Regions from separate parts of the Ferrovibrio sp. GW821-FHT12E11 genome, predicted to be linked through region 2. Evidence: riboswitches for the same ligand, from Rfam matches in the RefSeq annotation. Region 2 holds a riboswitch; the other holds the start of a gene.
The links. Region 2 has a riboswitch for cobalamin ahead of cobW (cobalamin biosynthesis protein CobW). Riboswitches for the same ligand answer to the same signal wherever they lie in the genome.
Positions count from the first base shown of each region.

Region 1 (7,094 bases), 1.2 Mb from region 2:
CTGCCCGACAACGCCCGCATCAGGTCGGCCACGCGGGACAGATCACCTTGCGGCTGCCCGATCAGGGCAAAGGCCTGGCCCAGCAGCTGTTCGCGGATTTTACGGTATTCCAGGCAGAGCGCGCGGCCTTTGGGCGTGGTGCTGTAGAAGATTTCCTTGCCGCGCCGGGTGCCGGCGATCAGGCCCAGCCGCACCATCTTCTTCAGGCCGTAATTGACGGTGTGAGAATCTTCCACATTCAGCACCAGACAGAGGTCGGCCAGACGTTTGGGCCGCTCGCGGTGATTGACGCCATGCAGCACCATCACGTCCAGGGCCGCCAGGTCGCCCTGACCAGCCGCTGTCATGCAGCGCACGATCCAGCGGCTGAAGGCATTGCCGGTCATCATCAGGGCGAATTCGAACTCGCTCAGGCCTTCCAGCTTTTCGCTGGCCAGATGCGCCGAGGACACAATCGGCCGCCGTGCCGCCGGCTTTGCTTTGGCCGGCTTTTTCGATGCGGGTATCTTTGCTTTTGCCATGGCCGGTTGCCTGTCTGGGATGCCTCGAAAGCGGGCAGGGATATGGTTCCGCAAACCCCCGCATACCGCCCATGCAGGCAGTGCATGGCCGGGACAGAAAGAACCGTAGCCCGCGACCGGCCGGCTTTGCTAGGGTCCCCGCCCATGAAGCCCCAGCACCTTGCCCTGATGTTGCTGATCTGCGCCATCTGGGGCGGCAATTTTGTCGTCACCAAACTCGCGGTCAACCACTTCCCGCCGGTCCTTTTCACCGCCCTGCGCTTTGGCCTGGTCGCTGTCCTGATGCTGCCCTGGCTGCGCTGGTGTCCCGGCCAGATGCGCAATGTTGTGATTGCCGCCCTGTGCATGGGAACCCTGCATTTCGTGCTGATCATCATCGGCATTGCCAAGGCGGACGACGTCTCGGTGGTGGCGGTAGTGACCCAGTTGGGCGTGCCGATTTCGACCCTCATGGCGATCCTGTTCCTCGGCGAGCGGGTGCGCTGGAAACGCAGTCTCGGCATCGCTCTGGCCTTCATTGGTGCAGTTGTCATCAGTTTCGACCCGAAAGTGATGAACTACCAGGTCGCCATCGGCCTGATCCTGGTGGCCGTGATCATCTTCTCGGTCGGCCAGATCATGGTGCGCCGCATACACGACGTGCATACTTTCACCATGCAGGCCTGGGTTGGCATCCTGAGCGCGCCCAGCCTGCTGCTGATTTCCCTGGCGCTGGAAGATGGCCATGTTGAACAGGTTGTGTCGGCCAGCGTCTGGCACTGGAGCGCGATTGTCTATGCCGCGACACTGGTATCCCTGATCGGGCATGGCGGCGCCTACTATCTGTTGCGGCGCTATCCGGTCAGCATCGTCAATCCGGGCTTCACGCTGTCGCCGATCTTCGGCGTGCTGGCCGGCGTGTTTTTCCTCAACGAGCAACTGAGTGGTCGTGTGATTATCGGTTCGGTTATTACCCTTCTGGGTGTTCTGATTGTCGCCATGCGCGAGAGCAAAGCGGCGGATGCGCGGGGCGTGACACCGGAAAAGGTGGCACTGGAAACCAAGGCGGCTGGCGAATGACGCTTCCGTTGATCGACCATCCCTCGCCGAATTTTGACGACCGCAGCGGCCGCCGCCCGGTCGACATGGTCGTGCTGCATTATACCGGCATGCAGACTGCGGCTGCGGCGTTGCAGCGCCTCGCCGACCCGGATGCCAAGGTCAGCGCCCATTACATGATCGATGAAGACGGCACGATTTATCGCCTGGTGCCGGAGGACAAGCGTGCCTGGCATGCCGGCGTGGCCTTCTGGCGCGGCGTGCGCGACGTCAATGCGCGTTCCATCGGCATCGAGCTGGTCAATCCCGGTCACGAATTCGGCTATCGCCAGTTCCCGGTGGAACAGATCGACGCCCTGCTGGCTCTGCTGGCCGATATCGCCACGCGGCATCATGTGATGCCGGGCAATTATGTCGCCCATTCCGATATCGCGCCCAGCCGCAAGGAAGATCCGGGTGAGTTGTTCCCCTGGCACCGCCTGGCGGCGGCCGGCTTTGGCCGTTGGTGGAGCGGCGATTTCCGGGTTGCGGCGAATGCACCGGTCATGGGCCCGGGCGAGCGCAACGGCGCGGTGCTGGAACTGCAGGTGGCGCTCGACCGCATCGGCTATGCCATCGAGGGCAGCGGCATCTACGATCCGCTCACCGAAGCCGCCGTGCGGGCTTTCCAGCGGCACTGGCGCCAGGACAAAGTCGATGGCGTCAGCGACGCAGAAACCACCAGCCTGATCCACCATATCTCGGAACAGGTCACCATGCGGCGCGCCAGCGCCGACCGTGCGGCCAGTTAGGGCGCGCAGCACGCTGATCCGCCCTTTTGCTTGACGCCGTCTCCGTCTGGGCCTACCTCTGCGCCCGGTGCCAGACGGCTGGACGGCCGCGGCGTGTCAAAGCGTCGAGGAAAGTCCGGGCTCCACGGAAACACGGTGCCGGGTAACGCCCGGCGGGGGCGACCCCAGGGACAGTGCCACAGAGAGCAGACCGCCATCACGCGCCAATCTTTTCGGGTTGGAGCCTGATGGTAAGGGTGAAAGGGTGCGGTAAGAGCGCACCGCGCGACCGGTAACGGAAGCGGCACGGCAAACCCCACCGGGAGCAAGACCAAATAGGGATGGCGGCAGGCGCAAGTCTGCAGGACTGTTTTCGGTCCGCTATCCGGGTCGGTCGCGCGAGGTGTCCGGTAACGGGCATCCCAGAGGAATGGCCGTCCATCCCACGAAAGTGGGGGGACAGAACCCGGCTTACAGGCCGTCTGGCACCATTCATCCAATTGACAAGCAAAGTATCGCCGTGCAGGTTGCCCGGCGACGGTGCCCGCAAGGGCCTAACTGGGAACGCGGTTTAATGCCGTGGCTGCCCCTGCAACTGTAAGCGGAGAGTCTTTCGTCACAGAGCCACTGGGGCCGCACGGTCCTGGGAAGGCGGCGAAAGACAGCGACCCGCGAGCCAGGAGACCTGCCGTCATCCGTGGTCACACGCGATCACATCGGGCAGGGTGTTCCGGTGGGTAATCCATCGGTCGCCTGTTTATCCTCAGGGCATCGGCGGAAAACCTCGTTCGCGGTGACGTGCCACAAGGCCGACCGCATGAGGTTTTTCCATGGTCCGTTCCCTGTCCCGCCGGACGCAATCCGTCCGCTTCTCGCTTCCCATCTTTCTCCTGTCTTCCGCTGCCTGGGCTCAGGATGCCCGATTGCCGACCATCAGCGTCGGCGGCCATTTGGTTGACGATCTTGCCGGCCTGCAACTCACGGCACCCACGGAAACCGGCAGCCGTCTGCATCTGACGCCAATGGAAACGCCAGCCAGCGTCGAGGTCCTGCCGGGCGAAACCGTGCGGGACCGTGGCGCCCTCACGATCAACGATGCCGTTTCGCGTTCGACCGGCATGAGTTCGGCGGCGACACCAGGTAATGGCAATTCCGTGCTGGCGGCACGCGGCTTCGCCGGCCACAACGCGGTGATGCAGCTATATGACGGCACCAGGCTTTATGTGGCTTCGGGCACAGTTTCCTTCCCGTTCGACCCCTGGCAGGCCGAGCGTATCGAGATTCTGCGTGGCCCGGCCTCGGTTATGTACGGCGAGGGCGCCATCGGCGGTGCCATCAACGTCGTGCCGCGCCGGCCAACGGCGAGTTTCCGCAACGAGGGGTTGGTTGAGTTCGGCACCGACATGACGCGTCGCGTCGCCGCTGCAAGCAGCGGCCCGTTGAACGGCAAGGCGTCATTCATGCTCAGCGCCAACCGCCGTGAGTCGGACGGCTATGTGGATCGCGGCGAAAATTCCAGCCAGTCTTTCTCGGGCGCCGTCCGTGTCGACGCCACCGAGCGGTTGGCATTCACGCTGTCGCATGACCAAGGCTACCAGAAGCCGATGGAATACTGGGGCACGCCACTGCGTAACGGACGACTGGACGAATCCCTGGTGGGCAAGAATTACAACGTGAGGAATGCCCGGATTGAATTCGATGACCGCTGGACTCAGCTTAAAACGGAATGGCAGGCGACCGACGATGTGAGTTTGCGCAGCGTGATCTATCAGCTGGAAAGCAACCGCCGCTGGACCAATCTTGAGAATTACATTCTCAACGCCTCGACCAATCTGGTAACCCGCAGCAGTTTCTTCGAGGTCTTCCACGATCAGGAGCAGTATGGAACCCGGAATGACCTGACGATCGAGAACACGCTGTTCGGTCTCAAGAACCAGACGGTAGTGGGATTCGACGCCAACCATATCCAGTTTGGCAATGCCAGCAATTCAGGCGCCACCGGTAACTCGGTGGTCGCCCCCTACAACTTCGATCCGGGATTCTTCAACAGTAATCGCTCCACGATCCCCCGGCAGGAAGCCAGTATCGTGCAGAAGTCGGTGTTCATGGAGGATCGACTGGTGCTGGATGACCAATGGTCGGTTGTCGGCGGCCTGCGCCATGACTGGCTCGCTTTCACGCGCGATGATTTCGTGACGAATTCGCGGGCCGAGAAGGGCTTCGCCGATCTTAGCTGGCGTGGCGGCGTGGTCTATGCCATCACACCATCCACGGCACTGTATGCGCAGCATGCAACAGCAACCTCGCCAGTCAGCTCCGCGCTGCTGGGACAGAGCGCGGCCCAGGCTGCTCTTGAGCTTTCGACCGCCAAGCAGAATGAAGTCGGTATCAAACAGAGCGTCATGGAAGGTCGCGGGGAGTGGACTTTCGCGGGCTATCATATCGTGAAGAACAAGCTGCAGACGGTGAATCCACTGAACACCACTATCGCGGAGCAGGTGGGACAGCAGACCGCCAAAGGCGTCGAGGTCACCATTGCCTTCGACCTGATGAAGGACCTGCGTCTGGAAGCCAATGGTGCGCTGCTGGATTCGAAATATGGCGACTTCATCACCACCGGTGGCGCGAACTATGCGGGCAATCGCCCGGCGAACGTGCCCGAGCAGCTCGGTAATCTCTGGCTCACCTGGGGCTTCGCGCCATCCTGGAAAGCCCAGGGCGGCCTGCGCTACGTTGGCAACACTTTCAGTAACGATGCCAACACGCTGAAGCGGCCGGACTATACGGTCACGGACATCGGCGTGTCATGGTCGCCGGTCGAGCGGCTGACAGTAGCACTGCGAATCATGAACCTCTTTGATGAGGTCTATCCGGTCGCTGGCTATAATGGCGGCACGCAATGGGTGCTCGGTGCGCCGCGCACCGCCTACCTGACCACCAGTGTGAAGTTCTGATGCCATGAAGCGCATCCTCCGTCAGGCGCAGCGCTGGCTGTATCTGATCCATCGCTGGATCGGGATTGCCACCTGCCTGCTCTTCGCCATGTGGTTCTTTTCCGGCGTGGTGATGATCTATGTCGGATTCCCGGCCCTGACGGAGACCGAACGTCGCGCTCTGCTGCCCGTACTCGACGGGCAGCAGGTTCGCCTCTCGCCCAGCGCGGCGCTCGCCGCGGCCGGGCAGGGCGGCTGGCCACGCGTGCTGCGGCTGGAAATGCTGGGGGATGAGCCGGTTTACCGGGTCACTGCCTGGGACAATGCACGGCTGACCGTATCGGCGCGCGACGGACGGCGCATCGAGGGCATCGACGCGGTTGCCGCCCTTGCAATCGTGCAGAGTGTAAGACCGGCGCCGCAGGCCACGGTCGAGCTGGAGGATCGCGACCAGTGGAGCGTCACGGCGCGCTACGATCCGCTGCGACCGTTCCATCTGGTCTCGCTCAACGATGCTGCCGGCACACAGCTTTACGTTTCGGCGCGCAATGGCGAGATCGCGCTGGATACCCGGCGCGGCGAGCGCTTCTGGAACTGGCTCGGCAGTGTGCCGCACTGGATCTATCCCACCGTGCTGCGCGCCGATGCGCCGCTGTGGCGCGATGTCGTGCTGTGGATTTCCGGCATCAGCATTGTCGTGGCGGTGACGGGAATCTGGATCGGCATCCAGCGTCTGCGGCCCCAGCGTCGTTACAAAAACGGTGCCATGTCGCCCTATCGTGGCTGGATGCTGTGGCACCACTGGGCCGGCGTGATCGGCAGCCTGTTTCTGCTGGCCTGGATCGTCAGTGGCTGGATTTCGATGAATCCGAACTACTGGTTCTCCGGGCGCAATACGGATGTTGCCGCACTGCAGCGCTATGCCGGTCATGGAGCGACGGATTTCCCGCTGGCCGTGGTGCCGGCTGAGGGTGTCGTCGAGATGCGGTTTCTCTGGATCGGCGGCCGGTCATTGGTCGTGCAGTATCGCGGCGACGGCAAGGCCATCGGCACAGCATTTGCGACCGGGGAGGTTTTCGCAGCCGCGGCGCAGTTGATGCCGCAGTCAAAGCCCGTGCTGCAGGCGGTGCTCACCCAGGAGGACGAATACTGGTATTCGCATCACACACGGCGCCTGCTGCCCGTGCTGCGGATCGGCTTCGACGATCCTGACAGCACCTGGTTCCATATCGATCCGCTGACCGGCGATATCCTGACGCGGGTGGACGACAGTCGACGCAGCTACCGCTGGCTGTTCAACGCGCTGCACAGTTTCGATTTCGCAGGGCTGCGGCATGTGCCGCCGGCCTGGAAGCTGGTGATATGGATCACGTCGCTGGTCGGGCTGGCGATGTCAGTGACCGGTATTGTCATTGGCTGGCGGCATCTCCGTCGCAAAGCGGCCAGACGCCACTAGGCAAACGCCGTCAGGTCAGCGGCTCACCCGCAGCAGGAAGGCATCCGGCACCTGTTCCGGGCATTCGCTGAAATGCGGCTCGAAGATCGCCGAGAACCCCTGCTTCGCGCGGGTATCGAGGCAGAATTTCTTGCCTTCGCTTTTCAGCGCCAGGCCGCCGTTCTTGATGTCCCAGAGCTGCGGCAGCTGTTCCAGCATCTCGTTGTTGAGTGCACAGGCGGAGATCACCAGCAGCTTGGCGCGCGGCTCCATCGCCAGGCAGTAGGACGGATTGGCGGCGAAAAAGATCTGGTAGCCGTCGGGCTGCAGCGGCCGGCTGATGAAAAAGCCCTGCGTCAGGTTGTCGATATTGAATTCGCAGGGCGACAGCAGGGCG
Region 1 covers NZ_JBXAQG010000001.1:3,519,419-3,526,512, forward strand. The annotation lists gene AC1ROT_RS17485 (winged helix DNA-binding protein) at 1-521, opposite strand, end outside; gene AC1ROT_RS17490 (DMT family transporter) at 666-1,580, shown strand; gene AC1ROT_RS17495 (peptidoglycan recognition protein family protein) at 1,577-2,350, shown strand; RNA gene rnpB (RNase P RNA component class A) at 2,421-2,819, shown strand; cobalamin riboswitch at 2,851-3,036, shown strand; gene AC1ROT_RS17505 (TonB-dependent receptor) at 3,160-5,283, shown strand; gene AC1ROT_RS17510 (PepSY domain-containing protein) at 5,288-6,718, shown strand; gene AC1ROT_RS17515 (hypothetical protein) at 6,734-7,094, opposite strand, start outside.
Region 1: another riboswitch for cobalamin. It lies ahead of AC1ROT_RS17505 (TonB-dependent receptor); the one in region 2 lies ahead of cobW (cobalamin biosynthesis protein CobW).

Region 2 (7,094 bases):
GCGCGCGGCCATTCGCCATGATCCTGGCGATGCCGTTGCAGCAGTGCATCGGCCGACTGCCAGCCGAGCGTCCAGGCCGAGGGTGTGGGCAGGCTGCGCGCATCCAGCGAGAAGAAGTTGCGCCCCGTGGGCAGCACTTCCGGCCGGCCGCGGGTCGGCGCGCCGCTCGGGCCCGGCGGCACGAAACGGCCATCGAGGCCGAGCAGCAGATTTTCGATCTCGGCGCGGCCACAGCTCAGCACCGCCGGGCGCAGGCGGTAGTCGATTTCCTGCAGAACCACGCGGGTCGCGGTCCAGGTCTCGTCGGGCAGGCGGCGGTCGCCGATCAGCTGCTTGGCCAGCATCTCCAGCCGTTCGATGGTGTCGCCATGGCTGCGCCAGTAGCCGTCCGGCACGATGGCGTCCAGGATATCCGGGCGCGGTCCGGTCCAGTCGGCGGCATAGTCGGTGCCCAGGGGATCGAAGCCGAGCCCGAGATCGGCACTGAGCGCGCGCAGGATCGAGGCATTGCCGCCCTTGCTGTCGTTGCGCGGCAGCCGCACCAGCGCCACCAGCAGGTCGATCAGCTGCTCGCCATGGGGATTCACGCCATAGACATGCAGGCCGTCGCGGATCTGCAGCTCTTTCAGGTCGCAGAGATGATTGTCGAGCTTGAGCAGCGCGGATTCGGTGGGCTCGCCCGGCTGGATGTCGCAATCGGCGTCGAGACCGAGCCGCCGCGTCTCGTCGATGATGCGTTCGGCCAGCAGCGGCAGGCGGCGGCGGTCGAGGCCGGCAGCTTCGTAATATTCATCCACCAGCTGTTCCAGTGCCGAGAGATCGCCATAGATTTCTGCGCGCGTCAGCGGCGGCGTCAGATGCGACAGGATCACGGCAGAGGTGCGGCGCTTTGCCTGCGTGCCCTCGCCGGGATCGTTGACGATGAAGGGATAGAGCTGCGGCAGCGGCCCGAACACCACTTCGGGGAAGCAGTCTTCGCTCAGCGCCAGCGCCTTGCCGGGCAGCCATTCCAGATTGCCATGTTTGCCGCAATGGATCACGGCATCGGCGCCGAAGCTTTCACGCAGCCAGGCATAGGCCGCCAGATAGTGATGCGGCGGCACTAATGCCGGATCGTGATAGCTGCGGGCCGGATCGATATTGTAGCCGCGCGCCGGCTGGATCATCACCGCGACATTGCCCAAGGGCAGAACCGGCAGGGTGAAGCCGCTGCCGTCGGGTCCGTCATGGAGCAGCGGATCGGCTTCCGGATCGCCCCAGCGCTCCTGGACGGCCTGCTGTATCGAGGGCGGCAGGTTTTCAAAGTAGCGACGGTATAATGCGAGCGGATACAGCACCCGCACGCGCCGGCCGGCGGCGCGGGCGAAGTCGTTGGTCACGCCTTCCTGCAGCGCTTCGATCAGGCGGTTGCCGCTGACCGGCAGCGCATTCAGTTCATAGCCGGCATCTTTCATGGCGCGCAGGATTTCCACCGCGCTTTGTGGCGTATCCAGGCCGACGCCGTTGCCGATGCGGCCGTCGCGGTTGGGATAGTTGGCGATCACCAGCGCGACTTTGCGCTCTGCCGGTGCCAGGCGTGCGAGGCGCGACCAGGCGCAGGCCAGCTTTGCCACATAGCGGCAGCGGCCGTGATCGGGCTGCATGCGTACGATGCTGCATTCGGTGCGGGTGTCGAAGGTGGCTTCAGCCTTGAAGGCCACGGCACGGGTGAGGATGCGTCCGTCGATTTCCGGCAGCGCCACGGCAATCGCCAGATCGCGGGCATTCAGGCCGCGCGTGCCGGTCTGCCAGTCCTCGCGCGGGCCTGAGGCGAACACCACCTGCAGCACCGGGCAGTCACACTGCCCCAGCGGATCGTCGGTGGGCGTATTGGCTGCGCCACCATTCGGGCTTCCGATAGCGAAGCTGGTGGCATTGAGGATCACGTCAGGCAGCGCCTGATCCAGCAGGGTCCCGACCAGATCGGCCGACAGGCGGTCCTTCAGGCTGGTGACATAGATCGGCAGCGGATGCAGCCCCTCGGCGCTTAACGATTCGATCAGCGCATCGACAGCCGCTATATCGCCGGCCTGCAGCAGGGCGCGATAGAAAACAATGGCGCAGATCGGATGCGGCATGCCGCGATGCTTGGCGGCCCAGGTGTGGCGCAGCGTGTCGAGATCGGGATCGGCGAGGTCGGGCCAGTACAGGCCGGCGGCCGGCAGCGGCCGCGCCGGCGGCGGGTCTTCCGCATGACCGATCACGGAAGCCGCATAGCGCAGGGCATTGCGCAGGTTGTCGACGCCGCCCTCGCGGAAATAGCTGAACAATTCGGCGCGCGTCTCGTCGGTGACGGTAGAGAAGCCATCGAGGCCGGGATCGGCCTGGCGGTCGCCGGGCAGGAAGGCGAGCGCGATGCCACGCGTGCGGCAAACCTCGCTCAGACGCTCGACGCCATAGGCCCAGTAGCTCTGGCCGCCGAGCAGCCGCACGATCACCAGCTTGGCCTGCACGATCACGCTGTCGACATAGAGATCGACCGCGTAGGGGTGGCCAAGCTGCAGCAGATTGGCCAGTCGCAGCGAGGGGAAGTCGTCGCTCAGGGCCGCGCAGGCATTGCTCAGGCCCGCCAGTTCGGAATCCGCAGCGCTCAGGATGACGATATCGCCCGGCGACTGTTTCAGGTCGACAGCGCCATCCGCTGTCGCCGCGCCGCCGGGTATGGCATTGAGCAGATGCAAGGCGCTGCGCCCCTGTTCGACTCAGGCCGCGAGGGCGGCGCGGATCGCCGCCTCGTCCAGGCCGGCGCGGCCGATCACCACCAGGCGCGTGGCGCGTGGCTCGGCGCTGGTCCAGTCACGGTCGTAATAATGCGACAGCCGCGCGCCCACGCCCTGCAGCACCAGCCGCATGGTCTTGCCGGCGACGGCGACAAAGCCCTTCACCCGCAGGATGTCGTGTTCGGCGATCACCGGCAGCAGACGCTCCAGCAGGGCATCCGGCGCCGTCTGCTCGGGCAGGGTCAGCGAGAAGCTGAAGAAATCCTCGTGGTCGTGGTCTTCCTCATTGTCGTGATGCGACTTGCGCGCCGCGATGTCGTCTTCGGCGGCCGCATGCAGGCCCAGCAGGATATCGGCGGCGATCTCGCCCTGGCTGATCGACAGGGTTTTCACGCCCTGGCGCAGATGCGCACCGATCTCGGCCCGCACATTCTGCATGGCGCCTTCATCCAGAAGGTCGGCCTTGTTCAGCAGCACCAGATCGGCGCAGCCGAGCTGGTCCTCGAACAGTTCCTCCAGCGGATTGTCATGATCCAGGCTGGCATCGGCGGCGCGCTGCGCGGCCACCGCATCTTCATCATCGGCAAACCGCCCTTCGGCCACGGCGGCGGCATCCACCACGGTGACCACGCCATCCACCGTTGTGCGGCTTTTGATGCCCGGCCATGCAAAAGCCTGGACGAGGGGTTTCGGCAAGGCGAGACCGGAGGTCTCGATGACAATGTGCGTCGGCGGATTGGGCCGGTCCAGCAGCTTCTGTAGGGTCGGCAGGAAATCGTCGGCCACCGTGCAGCACAGGCAGCCATTGGCCAGCTCGATGATATCGTCCTCACTGCAATCGGGCGCGCCGCAGCTTTTCAGCAGCTCGCCATCGATGCCCATTTCGCCGAATTCGTTGACGATCAGCGCGATGCGCCGGCCCTTGGCATTGGTGATGAGGTGGCGGATCAGCGTGGTCTTGCCGGCGCCGAGAAAGCCGGTGACGACGGTTGCGGGAATCTTCTGCATAGGATGAGCGCCCTGTTCCATGACGCCGACGCGGACCATGGCTGCTGTCGGTCTTGCGCCTGCGCGGCGGCAAGAATGACATAGGCCGGGCGCCGGCACACCCCGTCCGGCACGTCCGCTTCGACTAAAGCCGATGGCAGGTCTCCGGGCTTGCGGGTTGTCGCGGATCGCGCGCCTTCCCAGACCGTGTCCGGTCCAGTGGCTGTTGCGCGCCGCTCGCCGCCTACCGTAGCGGGGGCTGCCGCGGCTTGCGGCCCTGCACAGACATATCTGCACAGAAAGCCGGCACCGCGTTCCCTTTTCATCGCCGTTCCACCTTTCGGCAGGCGGCGAACCATCGCGGCGGACCCTAAGCCCGGGGTCCGGCCTTGTCAAACGCGCGCCAACCCCGCGGGGAGGCCCGGGCATGTCTTGTCAAACGCAACCGGCTTGGGGCACAAAGGAGACGGGTGGTTCGCAACGCATGCGTAATAAAGAGGTCGTCATGTCCTTCAAGTCCAAGCTCGGCCAGATGGTTCTGCCGGCCCTCGTTCTGGCGAGCATCGCCGTTCCGGCTCTGGCCCATCCCGGTCATCCCGGCGCCGAGCCCGCCGCCGCCGGTTTCTCCGCCGGCTTCGCGCATCCCTTCGGCGGCCTCGATCATCTGCTCGCCATGCTGGCGGTCGGCCTCTGGGCGGTCCAGCAGGCCGCGCAGCAGCCGCGCGCCCTCTGGCTCTTGCCGGCCAGCTTCGTCGCCGCGATGGCGGCCGGCTTCGGCCTCGGTCTGGCGGATGTCGCCCTGCCCGGCGTCGAGTCCGGCATCGCGATGTCGGTGCTGATCCTGGGCCTGATCGTTGCCTTCGCCATGCGTCCGCCGCTGCCGGCCGCCATGGCGGTGACCGCCGTGTTTGCCCTGTTCCACGGCCATGCCCATGGCACCGAGATCGGCGATGCCTCGCAGGCGCTGGTCTATGGCTTCGGCATGCTGTTGGCCACGGCGCTGCTGCATGGCATCGGCCTGGTTGCAGCCCGTCTCGCGCAGCAGCTGAATGTCGGCCTGATCACCCGCGCCGCCGGCGCGGCCGTGGCGCTGGCCGGCATCGTCATCCTGGTTGGCTGACGCGTTTCCTCTTTTCGGCTTCCTGACCGAGCCGCGCTACTGGGCCGTTTTCGGCGCAGCAGCGCTGGCCGGTCTGGTGCGCGGCTTTTCCGGTTTCGGCGGCGCCATGATGTTCATGCCGGTCGCCAGCCTGGTCTACGAACCCAAGCTCGCCGCCATCCTGCTGTTCATCGCCGATGATATCGCCGCTTTGGCCATGCTGCCCGATGCGCTGCGCCGCTGTGTCTGGCGCGAGGTGCTGCCGCTGGGCCTGAGTGCGGTTGTCGCCGTGCCCTTCGGCGTGGCGCTGCTGGTGATCGCCGATCCCGATGTGATGCGTTGGGTGATCTGTCTGCTGATCCTGCTGGCGGTCGGGCTGATGGCCGCCGGCTGGCGCTATCGCGGCCGGCTGGGTCTGCCGGCGACGCTTGGCACCGGCGCGCTGGCCGGCCTGAGCGGCGGCGCTGCCGCCTTGCCGGGTCCGCCGGTGGTGCTGCTCTGGCTTGGCGGCCAGGGCGAGGCCGCCACCGTGCGCGCCAACCTGATCGTATTCTTCGGCTTCACGGCGATCGCCTCGGGACTCGCTTACTGGTGGAACGGGCTGTTCACCGCGGAAAGCCTGCTGATGTCGCTGCCGCTGATTCCGGCTTATCTGCTGCCGCTCAATCTGGGCAGCCGGCTGTTCGCGCGTTCGAGCGAACAGCAGTTCCGTCTGGTGGCGCTGGGGCTCTGTGCCTTTGCGGCGCTCAGCGGCCTGCCGTTGTGGCGGATGCTGGGCTGACTTACGTCGCCTTGTGCAGGCGGGTAGCGGTGCGCAGGGCGCCCAGCAGTTCGGATTCGATCTGGCTGCCGCCGCCCTGGATACGCTGGGCGGTCACCACATACAGCGCATCGATCTGCGCCGCGATGATGTCGAGCTGGATCGGGCTGGGCGCGCCCATATCCTTGGTGAAATCGTTCAGCGATTTGGCAAAGGCGGTGAGCAGCGGATATTTGAACATGCCGCCCATGCCCTTGATGTCGAGCGACAGCGAACGGATTGCCTGCATGGCCTGATCGACGCCGTGGCCGGTGGCCACCTCGTCCAGGGATGCGCGCAGCTGACGCAGTTTGTCGGCAATTTCCTGGGTGAAGCTGTCGGTGGCTTTTTCCACCACCTCTTCCAGGCGGCGCAGCTCTTCAGGTGCAAGCTGAAGGCGGAAGCCTTTCTTGAAATTGACAGCCTTGCGGCGCAAATCCTGCTGTGGAGGCGTGAAAACCGGCTTTTTCGCCATTATACTGACCTTGATGGCTGCCGGCGTCAGTTGAGGTCGATGCGGCGTTCCGGCCCGCCATAGCCGGGCGTGCGACGCCGCCGGCGATCGGGACCGTAATACTCGCCGATGCGCACGAACTGGCGCGGCCGTGCAATCGCGGCCACCAGCCGGGTATAAAAGCCGTTCACCGTGTAAGGCTTGGCGACGAATTCCGACACGCCGCAATCTCGGGCGCGGCAGACATATTCCTCTTCCGAATTCGCCGTCATCATGACAATCGGCATCATGCGGTTCGGCGAACCCGCATCGTTGCGAATCCACTGCACGATATCCATGCCGTTGCGGCCGAGCTTTTCCGCGCCCAGCGCCCATTCGGTGATCATCATATCGGTGCGGCCCAACCGCAGGATGTTGACCGCCGTGTCGAAGTCGCGGGCGCGATCGATATACTGGGCATCCAGCATCATCAGCACATCGCGGACCATCTGACCCATCAACCGGTTCGGCTCGACGACCAGAAAACTGATCTTCGAGAAATCGATACGCTCATGATCCGACATCGTGTCTTCGCTCACTGCAGCATCTCCCCGCACGGGCTTGATAAGAATCCTACTAGAAAGGACCTCAAAGCAAAAGCGCGTCCAGGTAGTATTGGACCGTTCCGCGGTGGTAGCACGCGGCCGGCACGGGAGCGAATAATTTCTTAGTAAGCTGGCCGATGCAATCAGCCCGTTGGGCGAACGCCCCCGGGCTCAGTTGCTGGCGGGCTGGAAACTGGCCGGTGCCTTGTCGATCACCCGGCTGCCGCGGCGCTGGATTTCCAGAACCGCCAGACCGCGCTGCACCACGCCATCGCTGCGGAAGCGGAAAATTCCATCATATCCGGCAAAACCGTCCGGGTTAGTCAGGGCCGCCTCGTCAAACATCGCCCCCGCCGCGCTGCGGGCCAGGATGCCGACCAGGGCAGTGGCGTCATAGGACAGGCTGGCCAGC
Region 2 covers NZ_JBXAQG010000001.1:2,341,277-2,348,370, forward strand. The annotation lists gene cobN (cobaltochelatase subunit CobN) at 1-2,720, opposite strand, end outside; gene cobW (cobalamin biosynthesis protein CobW) at 2,742-3,767, opposite strand; cobalamin riboswitch at 3,886-4,121, opposite strand; gene AC1ROT_RS11760 (HupE/UreJ family protein) at 4,252-4,866, shown strand; gene AC1ROT_RS11765 (sulfite exporter TauE/SafE family protein) at 4,859-5,626, shown strand; gene AC1ROT_RS11770 (hypothetical protein) at 5,628-6,119, opposite strand; gene AC1ROT_RS11775 (response regulator) at 6,146-6,676, opposite strand; gene AC1ROT_RS11780 (penicillin-binding protein activator) at 6,854-7,094, opposite strand, start outside.